One region of the Delftia sp. PX-1 genome, then DNA from elsewhere that is predicted to be linked to it. Evidence: predicted binding sites of a transcription regulator. Region 1 holds the regulator's gene; each other region holds the start of a gene.

Region 1 (4,442 bases):
AATCGGCCGGCCGCTGAAAACGCACAAATGGCGATGCCGGGCATCGCCATTTGCAGCAACGCCGCCCATGCGGTTTTGTCGGACAGCAAAACGCAGGTTTTGGCGATTGCACAGGCGACAGTTTTGCCCCGTGCGTGTAAGCCAGTGTTGGCCCTGTGCGTGCTATCCTTGCCCGCGACAAAAATATGACGCATGGACTGTCCGCCCCGGTGGGCCGATCCGGCAGACAAGAATTTCTACTCTCCTCAAGGACTTCCATGAAACTGATTTTGTTGGGCGCACCCGGCGCCGGCAAAGGCACGCAAGCCGCTTTCATCTGCCAGAAGTACGGCATTCCCCAGATCTCCACCGGTGACATGCTGCGTGCCGCCGTCAAGGCCGGCACGCCCCTGGGCCAGCAGGCCAAGGCCGTGATGGACGCCGGCCAACTGGTCAGCGACGACCTGATCATCAATCTGGTCAAGGAGCGCATTGCCCAGCCCGATTGCGCCAACGGCTTCCTGTTCGACGGATTTCCCCGCACCATTCCCCAGGCCGACGCCATGAAGGCCGCCGGCGTGAAGCTGGACTACGTGCTCGAGATCGATGTGCCCTTCGATGCCATCATCGAGCGCATGAGCGGCCGCCGCTCCCACCCCGCTTCGGGCCGCACCTACCACGTCACGTTCAACCCGCCCAAGGTAGAAGGCCTGGACGACGTGACCGGCGAGCCGCTGGTGCAGCGCGAGGACGACAAGGAAGAAACGGTCAAGAAGCGCCTGGACGTCTACAGCAGCCAGACCCGCCCGCTGGTGGACTACTACCGCGCCTGGGCCGAGAAGGAAGCCGCAGCAGCCCCCAAGTACCGCGCCATCAGCGGCCTGGGCTCGGTGGAAGACATCACCCAGCGCGCCCTCGCAGCACTGGCTGAATGACGCAGGCCATGCGCCAGACCCCAGAAAAGCACCCGCCGGGTGCTTTTTTGTTGCCCGCCTGCATCTGAAGCGCCGGCGACGCCCGGAGGATCAGTCGCGCGGCTGCGCGGCCAGCGCCAGCATCATGGCAATCCGCGCCTTGGCCACGGGCAGTTGGACCAGATCGGCCTCTGCGGGGTCCGTGCCAAGCCCCGAGGCAACGGGCAGGCCTTCGGCGCAGCGCGTGCCCCGCCAGATCCAGACGCCTTTGTCGCGCGCACGCAGCAAGGCCGCTTCCATGCTTTCGTGAATGGTCGCATTGCCCGTGCCGGCCACCACGATGCCGCGCACGCCTGCGGCCACCAGCGCATCCACGCCGCAGGCACGCGCCAGAGCACCGCTGAACACCACCTCGACCCAGGGCAGCTCATCCAGCGCCAGCAGGTCAGACAGAGCGGGAGCGGAAGTCACCATCCGCGCAACGGGGGCGACTGGCGTGACCGGCGCATCAGGCACCAGCCAGCGCACGCGTCCTTCCTCCACCACGGCCTGCGGGCCACCTTCCATGGAGCGCATGGCCTGCAGTCGGTAAGGGTGGACTTTTTGCACCTGGGCCGCCGCATGCACTTCGCCGCCGGCCACCACCCACACACCGCTGCGCCCGCCGCTGGCGGCCACGGTCACGGCATCGCGCAGATTCTGCGGTCCGTCGGCCAGCAGGGCCGTGGCCGGGCGCATGGCGCAAGTGAGCACGATGGGCTTGGTGGCAGGCAGCAGGCTGTGCAGCAGCCAGGCCGTCTCTTCCAGCGTGTCCGTTCCATGCGTGATCACCACGGCGCGTGTGTCCGCATCCTCCAGCGCCTGCGTGCAGGCACGCAGCAACGCGCGCCACACGGGCCAGTCCATATCCTTGCTGTCCACCTGCGCGATCTGCTGCGTCTGCACAGGCCCCAGCGCCTGCTGCTCCAGATCCGGCACGGCATCGAGCAGCGACTGCACCGTGATCTGTCCGGCCTTGTATCCCACTGCCTGCGACTGCGAATCCGCCCGGCCGGCGATGGTGCCACCCGTGCCAAGAATCACCAACTTTGACTGCCCCACTTGCACCTCTTGGAAAACTGGTTAAAAATACAGATACTGTATAAATCATCAGATGACTTCTCTGCCTGCCATCTGAATTCAAGGACCGGACGCACGCCATGCTCGACCATCCCAAGCTCACCGCCCGCCAGCAACAGATCCTGGACCTGATCCAGGCCGCCATCTCCCGCACGGGCGCGCCCCCCACCCGCGCGGAAATCGCCAACACGCTGGGCTTCAAGTCCGCCAACGCAGCAGAGGAACATCTGCAGGCCCTGGCCCGCAAAGGCGTGATCGAACTGGTCAGCGGCACCTCCCGCGGCATTCGCCTGCGTACCGACACCGTGCGCAACATCAATGCCGCACGCGGCACCAGCTTCGGGCTGCCGCTGTCGGCCCTGGCGCCGCTGATGCTGCCGCTGGTGGGCCGCGTTGCGGCGGGCTCGCCCATTCTCGCCCAGGAACATATCGACCAGACCTATTCCGTCGAACCCAGCCTGTTCCAGGTCCGCCCGGACTATCTGCTGCGCGTGCGCGGCATGTCCATGCGCGACGCGGGCATCATGGACGGCGATCTGCTGGCCGTGCAGTCCGCGCATGAAGCCCGCAACGGGCAGATCGTCGTGGCACGCCTGGGAGATGAAGTCACCGTCAAGCGTCTGCGCCGCACCACGCAGGGCGTGGAGCTCCTGCCGGAAAACCCCGATTACCCGGTGATCCGCGTCGCTCCCGAAGAGGCCTTTGCCATTGAAGGCCTGGCCGTGGGGCTGATCCGCAATAGCATGTCCATGTAAGCCGGACGGGCAGCCCTGCACGGGTTGCCACCCCCTATTTCATGCACCGCCCAGGTGGTAGGCGCGAAGCCTTGCAGCTTCGCCCTGGGCGGAGCTTTGCCCGCAAACCGCAATCCTGCCTGTGTCCATGCCTCTTTGAAATACGCCAACAGGAGTCGTCACATGGGATTCGCTCTGCCAACACTGTCTTCTCTGTCCTTCCTGCGCCTGGCACAGGGCATTCGCCTGCCCGCCGCCGCCATGGAGCCCGCCATGCGCACCATCCAGCCCGAATCGCCTGTGCAATCCGAGCAGGCGACCATCCTGTCCTTCAGCAAGGCACGCCGCCGCAGCCAGCAGCGGCGCAGCAAGTCAGCACGGCTGCCAGAACACAGGGATGCGCAGCTGCTGCTGCCCCTGCAACCCGAACTGCCCTCACTTCCGGCAGATCAGGCCCTGCCTTCGGGTCTGCGCATCATCCAGCGCTCGCCGCAGGAGCAGCCCGAATGCCTGTTCATCTCGGGCCGCATGGCCGATGTCTGTGCCGCCCTGGAACGCATGGAAGCGCACGGCGCGCAGACACCGGCCTGAGGTCGCCCTGAGACCAACCCGTCCACCCGGTCTGCGAGAGCCCGGGCCTGTCTCTTGCTTTGCCCAGCGGCAGGGGCTGCGCATCAGGCCCTGACAGCCGCCGGTGCAGCACTCCCCTCGCTGCGCCGATTGCGCATGCACCACGCCTGCGCCGCGGCAACGCACAGAATGCACAGCACGACGCTCAACGAAAAACGCAGTCCGCGCGCATCGGACAGCATGCCGAACAACGGCGCCACCATGCCGCCTATCGACATGGCCAGCCCCAGGGTCAGCCCGCTGGCCGTGGCCTGGTTGCGCGGCAGATAGTCCTGGGCCAGCGTGACCTGGGCGGCAAACGGAAGAAACATGCACACGCCCAGGGCCATGGTGCAGGCCAGCGCCATCCATGGCGTGGAGGCCAGGGCCAGGGCCGCCAGAGCAGGCAATGCCAACAGGTAGCCGGCGCGGATGGCCTGCATGCGCCCCCGGCGATCTGCAAGCGTGCCCCCCAGCAAAGTGCCCACCGCCGCAGCGGCTGTGAATGAGGTCAGCGTGGCCGCTCCCATGAAGTCCGAGCCGCCCAGCTCGCGCGTCACGAACATGGGCAGGGTGGACAGCACCGTCACATAGGGAATCGACCAGCAGACGATGACCCCGCACAGCAGGAAGAAGGCGCGCCAGTGGTTGGCGGGCAATTCGCCCTGAGCCACGGCCAGGCGCCGGGTGGCGCAATGGTCCTTGGCTCCATCCCGCCAAGTACAGGCATACCAGAGCACCAGCATGGCCGCTGCAGGCAGGGCCAGCATCCAGCTGCGGTGCAAGGCGCCTGCGCCCACCACGGCCGCAGCCAGCATGGGAGCGAACGATGCCCCCGCCGTTCCGCCCACCGAAAACACGCTCATCGCCTTCTGCGAGCCGCCGCCCGCCATGCGGGCCGCCACCGTTGCGGACGGATGGTAGGCCGCGATCCCCAGGCCGCACAGCACGGCAGCCAACCAGCTGACCCAGTAGTCCGGGCTCATGCCCACCAGGGCCAGGCCCAGGGCGGCCACCACAAAGCCGGCCGGCACCATCCAGGGCCGTGGCGACCGGTCGGCATACAGGCCGAACAGCGGCTGGACCA
Region 2 (4,442 bases), 1.2 Mb from region 1:
AGGCCGAGGCCGAATTCTTCCTGCGCGACTCGGGGCAGCTGCACCAGGGCGAGCTCAAGATCGGCGCCGTGGGGCCCTTCCATGTGATCGAGATGGTGGCCGCCTACCGCGCACGGCACCCGGGCATGCAGCTGTCCATCCGCATGGGCAACTCGCAGCAGGTGCTGGCCGACCTGGAACGCTACGACACCGACGTGGCCGTGCTCGCCGGCCTCTACGACCGCCCGGAGCTGCTGGCGCGCGAGTACGCGCGCCACGCCATCATCCTGTTCGCCCATGTCGCCCATCCCTTCGCGCGGCGCAGCGAAATCGCGCTGTCCGAACTGCAGGGCCAGCCTCTGCTGCTGCGCGAGCACGGCTCGACCACGCGCACCGCGCTGGAATCGGTGCTGCAGGCCGCCGGCGTGCAGCCGCGCACCGAACTGGAGATCGGCAGCCGCGAAGCCATACGCGAAGCCGTGGCGCGCGGCCTGGGACTGGGCGCCGTGTCCGAAGCCGAATTCATCCCCGACCCGCGCTTTCGCCCGCTGCGCATCGCGGGCGACCCGGCCAGCACCACCACCTATGTCTATTGCATGCGCGAGCGCAGCGACAGCCTGCTGGTGAGGTCGTTTCTGGAGGCGGTTTGAGCCTGCCGGTCCGCGCTCAGAACAGACTGCGCTGCGGCAGCAGCAGCGACGGATGGTAGAGGCTGCAATCGAGCCGCAGCGGCTCGCGGTTGAACCCGTACCGACGGCAGGCCAGGGCGAAGCGCTGGCGCAGCAGCTCGGCCCAGTGGCCGGTACCTTTCATGCGCTGGCCGAACTCGGCGTTGTACACGCGGCCGGCCTCGCGCTGCTCGCCCTGGATGCCGTGCAGGTCGCGCACGCGCTCCATCACGCGGCGGGCGCGGTCGGGGTAGTGCACCTGCAGCCATTGCTCGAACAGCGGCGCCACTTCCCAGGGCAGGCGCAGCACGGCATAGAAGGCGTGGCGCGCGCCTGCGTCGGCGGCCGCCTCCAGCACCTTCTCCAGGTCTTCGTTGATGAAGGGAATCTGCGGTGCCAGGCTCACGCCCACGGGCACGCCCGCCTCGGTCAGCGCGCGGATGCTGCGCAGCCGGCGGTGCGGCGCGGCGGCGCGTGGCTCCAGGTGACGTGCCAGGTCGGCATCCAGCGTGGTCAGCGTGATGTGCACCGAGGCCAGGCCCTGGCGCGCCAGCGGGGCCAGCAGGTCCAGGTCACGCTCCACCCCGCTGCCCTTGGTGACGATGGAAAACGGGTGACGCGCCTCGGCCAGCACTTCGATCAGGCGGCGCGTCAGCCCCAGCTCGCGCTCCACGGGCTGGTAGCAGTCGGTGACCGAGCCCAGCATCACGGGCGCGGCCACATGGCTGGCGCGCGACAGCTCGGCGCGCAGCAGCTCTGGCAGGTTCTGCTTGGCGATGAGCCGGGTCTCGAAGTCCAGCCCCGGCGACCAGCCCAGGTAGCTGTGCGTGGGCCGGGCATAGCAATAGATGCAGCCATGCTCGCAGCCCCGGTAGGGATTGAGCCCCATGTGAAACGGCAGGTCGGGCGACTGGTGGCGGCTCAGCGCCGAGCGGGCCTGCTCCCAGCGCAGTTCGGTGCGCAGCGCAGCGGCCTCTTCGCCTTCGGCCGGCGCCTCAAGACTGCCCCAGCCGTCGTCAAAGGCCTCGCGCGGATCGGTGGTGAAGCGGTGTGCCAGTTGGCTGGCTGCGCCCCGGCCCTTGATGGGGTGCAGGGGCACCCGGGCCGTGTCGTGATGAGGCGTGGGAGGACTGGAAAGCATGAAGCAACTGTATAAAAATACAGTCATACCAACAAGCACTCCCCGCATGCCTGCGGTTGCGAAGTGGGTTTTGCCGGCTTGGCAAGTGCCCGCGCCAATCCGCACCGCACCGTGCGGGTTCGCTTGGCAGAACGCGCACGGGCCTGCACAATGGCCTTATCGCACCAACTTGGTGCTTTTCTCTTTTCTGAAGATGCCTTGGCCCGGACAACCGCGTTGCCCGGGCTTTTGTCCGTTTGGGCGCCGCTGCCCTTCACTGCAGCCACGGCGCAAGCACACAAGGGAGCCAACACCATGGAGCGCAAGCCCCACATCATTCTTTCGTCCCTGGACCTGGAACGCATCGAGGCCCTGCTGGACAAGCAGCCCGCCTTTCCCGGCCGCGAGGCGCTCGAGGCCGAGCTGGACCGTGCCGACGTGCTCGAGCCCAAGGAAATGCCGCCCAACGTGGTGACCATGAATTCCACGGTGCGCTTCACGCTGCTGGAGTCGGGCAAGACCAATACGCTGACCTTGGTCTATCCCAAGGAGATGGATGGCAGCGCCGACAAGGTGTCGGTGTTCGCGCCCGTGGGCATTGCCCTGCTGGGCCTGAGCGTGGGCGACCAGTCCCGCATGCCCGGCCCCTCGGGCCAGGTCACCGTGCGCGTGGATGCCATCGAGTTCCAGCCGGAAAGCGCAGGCGAGCTGCACCGTTGAACGCCGACCGGCGTGAAGCGAAAAAGGCAGCCCACCGGCTGCCTTTGTTGTTTGTGGACTGACGCACCGCACCTCAGCGCAGGCCCGCCACAAATGCCGCGATCAGGCCGGTGCCCACCAGGCCGGCCTGCCAGCGCAGCGCCATGTGCCAGCTGGGAACGTGGCGCTCCACGCGCTCGTACAGCAGATGACCGGCCGCAATCGACAGCGCAAAGGCCGTGCACATGCCCAGCAGGGCGGCGGGAATGGACTGCGGCCAGAAATGGCTTTCCACGGCGTTGACCAGCAGGCAGACCGAGAAGTGCACGAGAAACACCGAGTACGAAATCTTGCCCAGCCGGCGCAGCGGCGCCCAGCCTTGTGCCTGGGCAAACGCGGGGCTGCGCATGGCCGCGACCAGGGCCAGCGCCGTGGCACCGGCCAGCGCGATGCGGTCGCGCCACTCCAGTGCCAGCGCCGCCACGACCAGGGCCACGATCAGCAGGGACCAGCTCCAGGCCGTCGAGGACTTGTCCGCATGCGCGGCCCAGTACGCCAGCATGCCCAGGCCGTAGGCGCCAAAGAAGTACGGCGCCCACACATCCCATTGCGCATCCAGATTGAAGCCCAGCAGCGAGGCCGCCACGCCGATCACCACCAGCGCCTGCGCCACGCTCAGCGTCCAGGGCCAGCAGCGCGACAGCGCCTGGCCACCGAAGCGGCGGCGCAGCAAGGCGCCGCCCCAGCGCGTGCCGGCCAGCAGCAGCGCCGTCAGCGCAAACAGCTGGAAGTCGATGGACACGTACCAGACGCCGGCGGACAGCGACTCCTCGCCCACGATGTTCTGCAGCAGCAGCGCATGCGCCACCAGCTGCCAGAGATCGGGCTCGCCCGACACCGAGGCATGGTCGAACCAGGGCCGCACTGCCGCCGAGACGACGACGGCCACGACCAGGGCCACGGCATAGGGCACGACCAGGCGCACGAAGCGGCGCCCGATGCGCGACCACGGATCGCTGTGCAGGCCGTGGCCTTGCGGCGCCATGCTGGCTGCCGCCAGGTAGCCGCCCAGCACCAGGAAGATCTGCACGGCCATGCGCGCATATTCATAGAGCCAGTCGATGAGGTCCGGCGCGGCCGGATGGGCGATATCGGACATGGGGCCGTAGAAGGCCAGGTGGTGCCAGACGATGGCGGCACAGGCCAGGCCCTTGGTGCAGTCGATCAGCGCACTGCGGCTAGCGTGGGACATGGGGCAATCTGCAATCTGCGAACGGGTCGGGAAGCGGGAGGCGCTGGGCCGGGCCGCCTGGCCGCAAGCCCGCAAAGGCGCCATTGTGCGCCTTTTGACCGCGTCTTGCAGAAAGCTGACGCACCGCTTTCCAAGCCGCACAGGACATGCCGGCACGCGAGGGCACAATGCATGCCATGACGCAACCCAAACCTCTTCCGGCGTTGAACCGGCAGTTCGTCTCGCACTTCGGCGAGATGGGCAGCCGCTGGGGCATCAACCGCACGGTAGGCCAGATCTACGCTCTGCTGTTTCTTTCGCCCGAGCCGCTCAATGCCGACCAGATCGCCGAGACGCTGGAGTTCTCGCGCTCCAACGTGAGCATGGGGCTCAAGGAATTGCAGGCCTGGCGCCTGGTGCAATTGCGCCACCAGCCCGGCGACCGGCGCGAGTATTTCGAGGCGCCGCAGGATGTCTGGGAAATCTTCCGCCGCCTGGCCGAGGAACGCCGCCGCCGCGAGATCGAGCCCACCCAGTCCATGCTGCGCGCCGCCATGCTGGAGGAAGTCACCACCGAAGAAGAGCGCTACGCCCAGCAGCGCATGCGCGACATGTACGAGCTGATCGACCGGCTCATGAACTGGTTCGACGACGTGCAGCGCCTGTCGCCCGAGACCGCCATGCAGCTCATGGGCATGGGCACGGCCGTGACCCGGCTGCTGGACCTGAAGGACCGCATCACGGG
Region 3 (4,442 bases), 1.6 Mb from region 1:
CAGCACGGTGTCGTGCTGCATGTCGGCCACCGAGCGGCCGGGCACGTTGTAGAGCACCACAGGCAGGTCGCCCACCGCTTCGGCAATGGCCTTGAAATGCTGGTACTGGCCTTCCTGCGTGGGCTTGTTGTAGTAGGGCACGACCTGCAGCTGGCTGTCGGCACCGACCTTCTTGGCGTAGCGGGCCAGCTCGATGGCCTCGTGCGTGCTGTTGGCGCCGCAGCCTGCCATCACGGGAACGCGGCCCGCAGCCTGCTCGACGGACACGCGGATGATTTCGCAGTGTTCCTCCACGTTGACGGTGGGGGATTCGCCTGTCGTTCCCACCACGCCGATGCAGTCCGTGCCCTCGGCCACATGCCAGTCGATGAGTTTTCGCAGCGCCGGGTAGTCAACACTACCGTCCTCGTGCATGGGCGTGATGAGGGCAACGATGCTGCCAGTGAGAGCGACGGAGGAGGATGTCATGTCCGCAAGAAAAAACGGGAAAGGATCATTCTAACGAGTGTCGGAGGCAGGCCCAAGGCGGTCGCCTGTAGGGATTCAGGCGATTGCAGAGCCTGACGCCTTCTGATGCGCCAGCATGGCCACGGGTTCCCGGCCTGTTGCATCGGGGCGCAGTGCCGCGATGCGCTGGACCATGCGATCGGGCTCGCCCAGCTGGCCGTGCTCGTAGGCCACGATGTGCCAGCCCGCGCAGGCCTGCAGCAGCTCGCCGGGCGCCAGCAGGAAATCGGGCCGGGAAGGCTTGCCGAAGGCCTCGTTGCCCTGGGCAAAGGTTTCGTACAGCAGCACGCCGCCGGGTGCCACGCTGCCCAGCAGCGCCGGCCACAGCGGGCGCCACAGATAGTGGGTCACGACCACGGCGCCGAACTGCCTGCCGGGCAGGGGCCAGGGGCCGTTTTCAATGTCGGCGCACAGCAGCTCGCCCACGCCCTGCAGGCCGGCCAGGGCCTGGGCGTCGCGGTCCACGCCCGTCACTGCATGGCCGCGTGCATGGAACCAGCGCATGTGGCGGCCAGGGCCGCAGGCCACGTCGAGCACGGTGGCCTCGGGTGCCAGAAGATGCGACCAGCGTTGGATCCAGGGCGAAGGCGGCGTGGCTGCGTGCATGTGAAATCTCGGAAATGAATTGAAAGCGGCCGCCATTGTGCCGCCAGGCCTTTGCCGCGCTTCAATTTCAGAAGCAGGCCCAGAGCTGGTCGGCCATGCCCAGCATGAACTCGGGCTGCAGATAGAGCATGAAGACCAGGCCCAGCACCAGCAGCACGGCGGCCCACAGCGCCAGCCTGCGCAGCAGCTGTGGGCGGGGCGTGGTGGCTGTCGTCATGTCAGGCCGCCGCCTGCGCCGCACGCGGCCTTGCCACCGGGGCTTCGCGTATCGGCAGGTTCAGCAGGCCGGCGGCCACGCCCAGGCCGATGGCCAGGTACCAGACCACCTGGTAGCTGCCGGTGTGGTCATATAGATAGCCGCCCAGCCAGACACCCAGGAAGCTGCCGACCTGGTGGCTGAAGAACACCATTCCGCTCAACATGGACAGATGCTGCACGCCGAAGATCTGGGCCACGGTGGCATTGGTCAGCGGCACGGTGGACAGCCACAGCAGTCCCATGGCGGCCGAGAAGATGTAGACCGACCAGGGCGTCAGCGGCGCGAGCAGGAAGAGCACGATCACCACCGAGCGCGTGAAGTAGATGGTGGACAGCAGGTAGCGCTTGGGCAGGCGCTGGCCCAGGTTGCCGGCCACGTAGGTGCCGACGATGTTGAACAGCCCCACCAGCGCCAGCGAGATGCTGGCCACCTGCGGTGCCAGGCCGTAGTCCTTGAGGTAGCTGGGCATGTGCACGCCGATGAACATCACCTGGAAGCCGCAGACGAAGTAGCCGGCCGTCAGCAGCACGAAGCTGGGCGTGCGCAGCGCTTCGGCGACGGCCTGGCCCGCGCTCTGGTCGCGCACGGGTCGGGTATTGCCGGCCGTGAAGCCCGGCTCGCGCAGGCCGAAGGCCAGCGGAATGATCATCAGGGCGCACAGCGACAGCAGCAGCAGGGCGTTGGACCAGCCGAAGTTCGAGATCAGGCTGCCTTCCACGGGCACCATGAAGAACTGGCCGAAGGAGCCCGCCGCCGCCGTCACGCCCATGGCCCAGCTGCGCCGCGCCACGGGAATCTGGCGGCCCAGCACGCCGTAGATCACGGCATAGGTGGTGCCGGCCTGGGCTGCGCCTATCACCACGCCGGCCGTCAGGGCGAACCAGGTTGTCGTGGGCGCCATGGCCATGCCGGCCAGGCCCAGCGCATACAGCAGCGCGCCCACCAGGAGCACGCGGAAGGCGCCGAAGCGGTCGGCCAGCATGCCGCCGAAGATGCCGAGCACGCCCCAGGACAGGTTCTGGATGGCAATGGCCAGCGCGAAGGACTCGCGCGTCCAGCCCATCTCCTGGGTGATGGGCTGCAGCCACAGGCCGAAGCCGTGCCGGATTCCCATGGACAGCGTCACGACTGCGCCCCCGCACAGCAGTATCTGCACCATGGACATGGGTTGGTTGTTTTTGTGCATGCGGCAAACTTTAGCGAAACTCCGGGTTTTGCGCTGCGACGCGTGGGTCGCCCATGCGCCAGCGCGGCACTTCGTAGCCCTTGGCGGCACTGGCTTTTTCGGGATAGTCAATGTCAATGACTGTGAATGTATCCAGCACTGAGCCGGGCCGCGCACTACAATCCGCCCCCATGGCAGTCAAACCATCTCCCACTTCCGCCAGCGAATACTCCGAAGGCTCGATACGCGTGCTCAAGGGCCTGGAGCCCGTCAAGCAGCGTCCCGGCATGTACACGCGCACCGACAACCCCCTGCATGTGCTGCAGGAGGTGATCGACAACGCGGCCGACGAGGCGCTGGCCGGCTTCGGCAAGAAAATCCGCTTCACCCTGCATTCCGACGGCTCCTACAGCGTCGAGGACGACGGCCGGGGCATCCCCTTCGGCATGCACCCTGAGGAAAAGGCGCCCGTGGTGGAGCTGGTCTTCACCCGCCTGCATGCGGGCGGCAAGTTCGACAAGGGCAAGGGCGGCGCCTACAGCTTCTCGGGCGGCCTGCATGGCGTGGGCGTCTCGGTCACGAATGCGCTGGCCACGCGCCTTGAGGCCTGCATCCACCGCGAGGGCAAGGTGGCCACCATCGCCTTCTCGGGCGGCGACGTGGTCGAACCCCTGCAGTCGCGGCCGCTGGCCGCGGGCGAGCGCAAGCAGGGCACGACCGTGCGCGTGTGGCCCGATGCCCGCTACTTCGAATCCTCCCAGCTGCCCATGGGCGAGCTGATGCATCTGCTGCGCAGCAAGGCCGTGCTCATGCCCGGCGTGTCGGTGACCCTGGTCAACGAGAAGACGCGCGACACCCAGACCTGGCAGTTCAAGGGCGGCCTGCGCGACTATCTGCAGCAAAGCCTGCATGGCGAGGCCGTCATCCCCCTGTTCGAAGGCGAGGGCTTTGCCGACCGCAACCACGACAGCTTTGCCGAAGGCGAGGGCGCCGCCTGGTGCGTGGCCTTCACCGAGGATGGCGCGCCGCTGCGCGAAAGCTATGTCAACCTGATCCCCACCACGGCCGGCGGCACGCACGACAGCGGCCTGCGCGACGGCCTGTTCCAGGCGGTCAAGGCCTTCATCGAGATGCATTCGCTGCTGCCCAAGGGCGTCAAGCTCATGCCTGACGACGTCTTCGCGCGCGCCAGCTACGTGCTCAATGCCAAGGTGCTGGACCCGCAGTTCCAGGGCCAGATCAAGGAGCGCCTGAACTCGCGCGATGCCGTGCGCCTGGTCAGCGGCTACGTTCGCCCTGCGCTGGAGCTGTGGCTCAACGAGCATGTGGAATGGGGCCGCAAGCTGGCCGAGATCGCCATCAAGGCCGCCCAGACACGCCAGAAGGCGGGCCAGAAGGTCGAAAAGCGCAAGGGCTCGGGCGTGGCCGTGCTGCCCGGCAAGCTCACCGATTGCGAAAGCCGCGACCTGAGCCTGAACGAGGTCTTCCTGGTCGAGGGCGACTCGGCCGGCGGCAGCGCCAAGATGGGACGCGACAAGGAAACCCAGGCCGTGCTGCCCCTGCGCGGCAAGGTGCTCAACACCTGGGAAGTCGACCGTGACCGCCTGTTCGCCAACAACGAGATCCACGACATCTCGGTGGCCATCGGCGTGGACCCGCATGGCCCCCATGACACGCCTGAGCTGTCCGGCCTGCGCTACGGCAAGATCTGCATTCTTTCGGATGCCGACGTGGACGGCTCGCACATCCAGGTGCTGCTGCTCACGCTGTTCTTCCGCCACTTCCCCAAGCTCATCGAGGCCGGCCACATCCATGTGGCGCTTCCGCCGCTGTTCCGCGTCGATGTGCCTGCGCGCGGCAAGAAGCCAGCAGCCAAGATGTACGCGCTGGACGAGGGCGAGCTGA
Region 4 (4,442 bases), 1.3 Mb from region 1:
AACGGGTTGCACAGGCGCGGCAGTGCCGTCAGCAGACACGCCGGGCGCAGCCGCCGATGCGCCCGGCGCATCGGGCCAGGCCGCAAACCATTGGCCCTGGGCAGGCACCAGGCGCAACCCTTCCTGGCACAACGGCTGCGTGGCCTGCAGCGGGTTGGCGGCAATGCGCCGGCCCATCTGCTGCAGGACGTCGCCCACGGCCGAGGTGTCCAGCGGGCTGGCGCCCTCGGCAGGCAGCGCAGGCCCGTTGCCGTTGGCGGCAATGGCGCGCAGCGGCGCATGGCCCGGGTAGAAATTCAGCGCGCATCCGTAGCGATGGCCAGGCACCCAGGCCGATTCGAAGCCGCGCCCGCCCTGCGCATAGTCCAGCACCAGGGCCATGCGGCCCGTGCGCTGCCCGTGCAGCCAGACGCGGCGCTCCATGAGCCGGCCTTCGCGCTCGATCATGCGCAGGCCGGCCACCAGCCATTCGTCCTCGACCAGTTGGCCGCGGGCCTGCACTTCGGCCTTGTCCATGGGCCAGCCCAGCGCGGCCATCACGTCGGCCTTGACCTCGGGGCTGAGCGATTCACGGCGGCGCACGGCGTCGATGATCAGCTGCCAGTGGCCCAGCTGCACCAGCATGTCGCGTGGCCAGTCGCGGTGGCTGTCCACCAGATCCCGGCAGTCCTTGATGCGTGCCGCCATGCCCGTGGCCTGCGCATCGACCATGCGCGCGGCCATGGTGTTCCAGCGCTGGCGCATCTGCGTGTCGCCGGCCTGGTTGGCCAGGCCCGCGCGCACCATGTCCTGCATCCACAGCGACAGTTCCTGCAGGCCCGCCTCGACCTTGTCCCAGCGCTTGTCTTCGCGCCTGGCCTGCTGCCTGGCCGCGACCTCGGGATCGGGTGGCGGCTCGGCCGCCGCGGCGGCTGCCTTGGCCTCCTTCTTCTCGGCCTTTTCCTGGCGGCTGTCCAGCCAGGTCTGCACCCAGGCTGGTGGATCGCCGCCCTCGGTGACCTGGCCGCCCGCACGCATCAGCATCAGCGCCAGCCCATGCTTGCAGGGGAACTTGCGGCTGGGGCAAGAGCATTTGAAGGAGGGTCCCGACAGGTCCACCTGGGTCTGGTAGGGCTTGCTGCCGCTGCCCTGGCACTCGCCCCACACCGCCACATCGTTGGCACCCATGGTGGGCCATTTGGCGGGCGATTGCAGCCCCTTGGCGGCCTTGCTGGAGGAAGCGTCCGGCGATAGCGCCAGCACTTCGCTCTCTGTTCCTAATACACGCGACACCGAAGCTCCCTCTCCAAGTGTTTGTCATCGCCAGGCGCATTGAATGAAGAAACGACCGCGCCCGGCAAGCCCGAAAGCCTATCAGCAATAGTTATCGGCAATTTGAAACAAATCACAACAACGTCAAACCTCTCTCCCATGAACCGGGAACCCCATGGCGCGCAGCCAGCTGCGCTATATCAGCGCATGCATTGATGGCACCAAGCCGTACCAGCCTTCAGGCATTGCAAAAGACGCCGGAAACACGCATTCACCATTTCCTGCGATGCACATCGCCACCCATTGAAAGCAAGCACTCATTCCGCACTGAAAACGGTTTCATTCCATTGCACTGGCAACCATTGCAATCCGCTGGCCATTGCGATAGCCCGACAGTGCGTTCAAACCGGAGCCAGGCAAGGCCGGACCAGACCCTGGCTGGGGGATGGGCTCTCGAAAAACCGGATGTGCCAGGCAAATATACTGTATATTCATACAGCCATGGAGCTGCAACGCAAACTTTTCATCCTCGCCGACGCCGCCAAGTACGACGCCAGCTGCGCCTCCAGCGGATCGCAGGGGCGCGACTCGCTGGACGGCAAGGGCATGGGCTCGGTCACCGGCATGGGCATCTGCCACAGCTATGCGCCCGACGGGCGCTGCATCTCGCTGCTCAAGATCCTACTGACCAATGTCTGCATCTTCGACTGCCGCTACTGCATCAACCGCAAGAGCTCCAACGTGCAGCGCGCCCGCTTCACGGTGGCCGAGGTGGTGCAGCTGACGCTGGACTTCTACCGGCGCAACTGCATCGAGGGGCTGTTCCTGTCCAGCGGCATCATCCGCTCCAGCGACTACACCATGGAGCAGCTGGTGGAAGTGGCCCGCCGCCTGCGCGAGGAGCATGACTTTCGCGGCTACATCCACCTCAAGACCATCCCGGATGCCGCCCCTGAATTGCTGGCCCAGGCAGGCCGCCATGCCGACCGCCTGAGCATCAATGTGGAACTGCCCACGGCCAGCGGCCTGGCGCAGTTCGCGCCTGAAAAGGACGGCCGGCGCATACGCCAGGCCATGCAGGGCGTGGACCGGCATGTGCAGGCCTGGCGCGCGGCCACGCGCGAGCAGCGCCAGGCGCAGTCCCTGCCCGGCGCGCCCGCGCAGCGCGCCGCCGTGCCGCGCTTTGCGCCGGGCGGGCAGAGCACGCAGATGATCGTGGGCGCCGACCGCGCAACCGATGCCGACATCCTCGAGTCCAGCCATACGCTGTATGCGGGCTACGGCCTGCGCCGCGTGTACTACTCGGCCTTCAGCCCCATTCCCGATGCCTCGCGCGACCTGCCGCCGCAGGCACCGCCCCTCATGCGCGAGCACCGGCTCTACCAGGCCGACTGGCTCATGCGCTTTTACGGCTACGGGGCGGGCGAGATCGCGGCGGCCAGCCGCCACGGCATGCTGGACCTGGAGATCGACCCCAAGCTGGCCTGGGCACTGGCCAACCGCCAGCAGTTCCCCGTGGACCTCAACCGTGCTCCGCGCAGCCTGCTGCTGCGCGTGCCGGGCCTGGGCACGCAGACGGTGGAGCGCCTGCTGGCGGCGCGCCGCGTGCGCCGGCTGCGGCTGGACGACCTGCTGCGGCTGCGCGCCCCCGTGCAAAAGGCCCTGCCCTTCGTGCTGATCGACGGCCACCGCCCCCTGCTGGGCGAGACCGACTCGGCCGCGCTGCGCACGCGGCTGATCGCGCAGTCGCAGGCCAGCCAGGCCCAGGCGCGGCACAGCGGCATGCGCGTGCAAAGCGCACTGCAGGCCAGCCTGTTCTAGAACCTGGAGCACGCCATGCACGGACAGGCCCTCACCATCGAACTCGACAGCCCCGACGACTGGCCCGGCTTTCGCGCAGCCTGCAGGGCGCTGCTGGCCCATGGCGCCGACCCCGCCCTGGTGCGCTGGCGGTGGCCCGACACGCCGAGTGCGCAGCCACTCGGCGCGGGGGTGGACCTGTTTTCCAGCGCGCCGCAGCAGGCCATGCCCGCCTCGGCGCTTGCCGGGCTGGCCGGCCCCGGCGAGGCAGGGCTGTCCCTGTCGGACACCCAGATGTCCGCCCTGCGCCATGCCTGCATGCACCGCGCGGCAGGCCGCTTCGAGCTGTGCCACCGCTGGCTGGCGCGCATGCAGGCCCGGCCCGAACTGCGGCTGGATGCGCTGGATGCGGACTGGCGCGCCATCGAGGCCCTGGCCCGCCCCGTCTCGCGCGAGATCCACAAGATGCACGCCTTCGTGCGCTTTCGGACGACACAGCGGCAGAACCTGCCCGAGCTGCACATCGCCTGGTTCGAGCCCGAGCACCACATCGTGCGCGCGGCGGCACCCTTCTTCTGCAAGCGCTTTGCCAACATGCACTGGGCCATCCTCACGCCGCAATGCAGCGTGCACTGGGACGGCCATGCGCTGCGCCTGGCGCCCGGCGCACGCCGCAGCGATGCCCCGCCAGCCGACGCGGGCGAGGCCCTGTGGCTGACCTACTACGCCAGCACCTTCAACCCCGCGCGCCTGAAGGAGCAGGCCATGCTGCGCGAGATGCCGCGCCGCTACTGGCACAACCTGCCCGAGACGGTGCTGATCTCCACCCTGGTCCAGCAGGCCCGCGCGCGCACGGGACAGATGCTGGAGCAGTAAGGACAGGCGCAAAAAAACAAAGGCCCCGAAGGGCCTTTGTCTGCTTTGCAGCGTCGCTCAGTGCATCAGCCCAGCCACTTGCGGGCGTTGCGCCACACGCGCATCCAGGGGCTGAATTCCGACTTGTCGCCGTTGGTCCAGCTCATCTGCACGTTGCGGAACACGCGCTCGGGGTGGGGCATCATGGCCGTGAAGCGGCCATCGGCCGTGGTCACTGCCGTCAGGCCGCCGGCCGATCCGTTGGGATTGAACGGGTACTGCTCGGTGGCCTTGCCGTGGTTGTCCACATAGCGCATGGAGGCGATGGCCTTGTCCGCATTGCCCCGGAAGCGGAAGTTGGCAAAGCCTTCGCCGTGGGCCACGGCGATGGGCAGGCGGCTGCCGGCCATGCCCTGCAGGAACAGGCTGGGCGACTCCAGCACTTCCACCATGGACAGGCGCGCCTCGAAGCGGTTGCTCTGGTTCTGCGTGAAACGCGGCCAGTCCTGGGCACCGGGAATGATGTCGGCCAGCTC

The links. Region 1 encodes LexA, which represses DNA repair genes until DNA is damaged. Its sites were predicted from a motif close to ACTGTATNNNNATACAGT; they were not measured.
Region 2: a site for LexA is predicted at 1,795-1,812, ahead of ACN20X_RS11370 (PA0069 family radical SAM protein). Genes of this name have one in related genera too.
Region 3: a site for LexA is predicted at 2,678-2,695, ahead of ACN20X_RS23880 (DNA topoisomerase IV subunit B). Genes of this name have one in related genera too.
Region 4: a site for LexA is predicted at 1,734-1,751, ahead of ACN20X_RS22670 (putative DNA modification/repair radical SAM protein). Genes of this name have one in related genera too.

What each region holds. Positions count from the first base shown of each region.
Region 1 is NZ_CP184763.1:3,625,218-3,629,659, reverse strand. Features, by position in the region: gene kdsB (3-deoxy-manno-octulosonate cytidylyltransferase) at 1-1, shown strand, start outside; gene adk (adenylate kinase) at 258-914, shown strand; gene ACN20X_RS16700 (asparaginase) at 1,005-1,994, opposite strand; gene lexA (transcriptional repressor LexA) at 2,093-2,767, shown strand; gene ACN20X_RS16690 (hypothetical protein) at 2,930-3,337, shown strand; gene ACN20X_RS16685 (MFS transporter) at 3,421-4,442, opposite strand, start outside.
Region 2 is NZ_CP184763.1:2,475,079-2,479,520, reverse strand. Features, by position in the region: gene ACN20X_RS11375 (LysR substrate-binding domain-containing protein) at 1-629, shown strand, start outside; gene ACN20X_RS11370 (PA0069 family radical SAM protein) at 646-1,788, opposite strand; gene rnk (nucleoside diphosphate kinase regulator) at 2,083-2,487, shown strand; gene ACN20X_RS11360 (acyltransferase family protein) at 2,561-3,718, opposite strand; gene ACN20X_RS11355 (GbsR/MarR family transcriptional regulator) at 3,886-4,442, shown strand, end outside.
Region 3 is NZ_CP184763.1:5,228,071-5,232,512, reverse strand. Features, by position in the region: gene dapA (4-hydroxy-tetrahydrodipicolinate synthase) at 1-468, opposite strand, end outside; gene ACN20X_RS23895 (class I SAM-dependent methyltransferase) at 544-1,113, opposite strand; gene ACN20X_RS23890 (hypothetical protein) at 1,181-1,330, opposite strand; gene ACN20X_RS23885 (MFS transporter) at 1,332-2,558, opposite strand; gene ACN20X_RS23880 (DNA topoisomerase IV subunit B) at 2,729-4,442, shown strand, end outside.
Region 4 is NZ_CP184763.1:4,941,376-4,945,817, forward strand. Features, by position in the region: gene ACN20X_RS22665 (SWIM zinc finger family protein) at 1-1,272, opposite strand, end outside; gene ACN20X_RS22670 (putative DNA modification/repair radical SAM protein) at 1,753-3,072, shown strand; gene ACN20X_RS22675 (TIGR03915 family putative DNA repair protein) at 3,088-3,927, shown strand; gene purL (phosphoribosylformylglycinamidine synthase) at 3,993-4,442, opposite strand, start outside.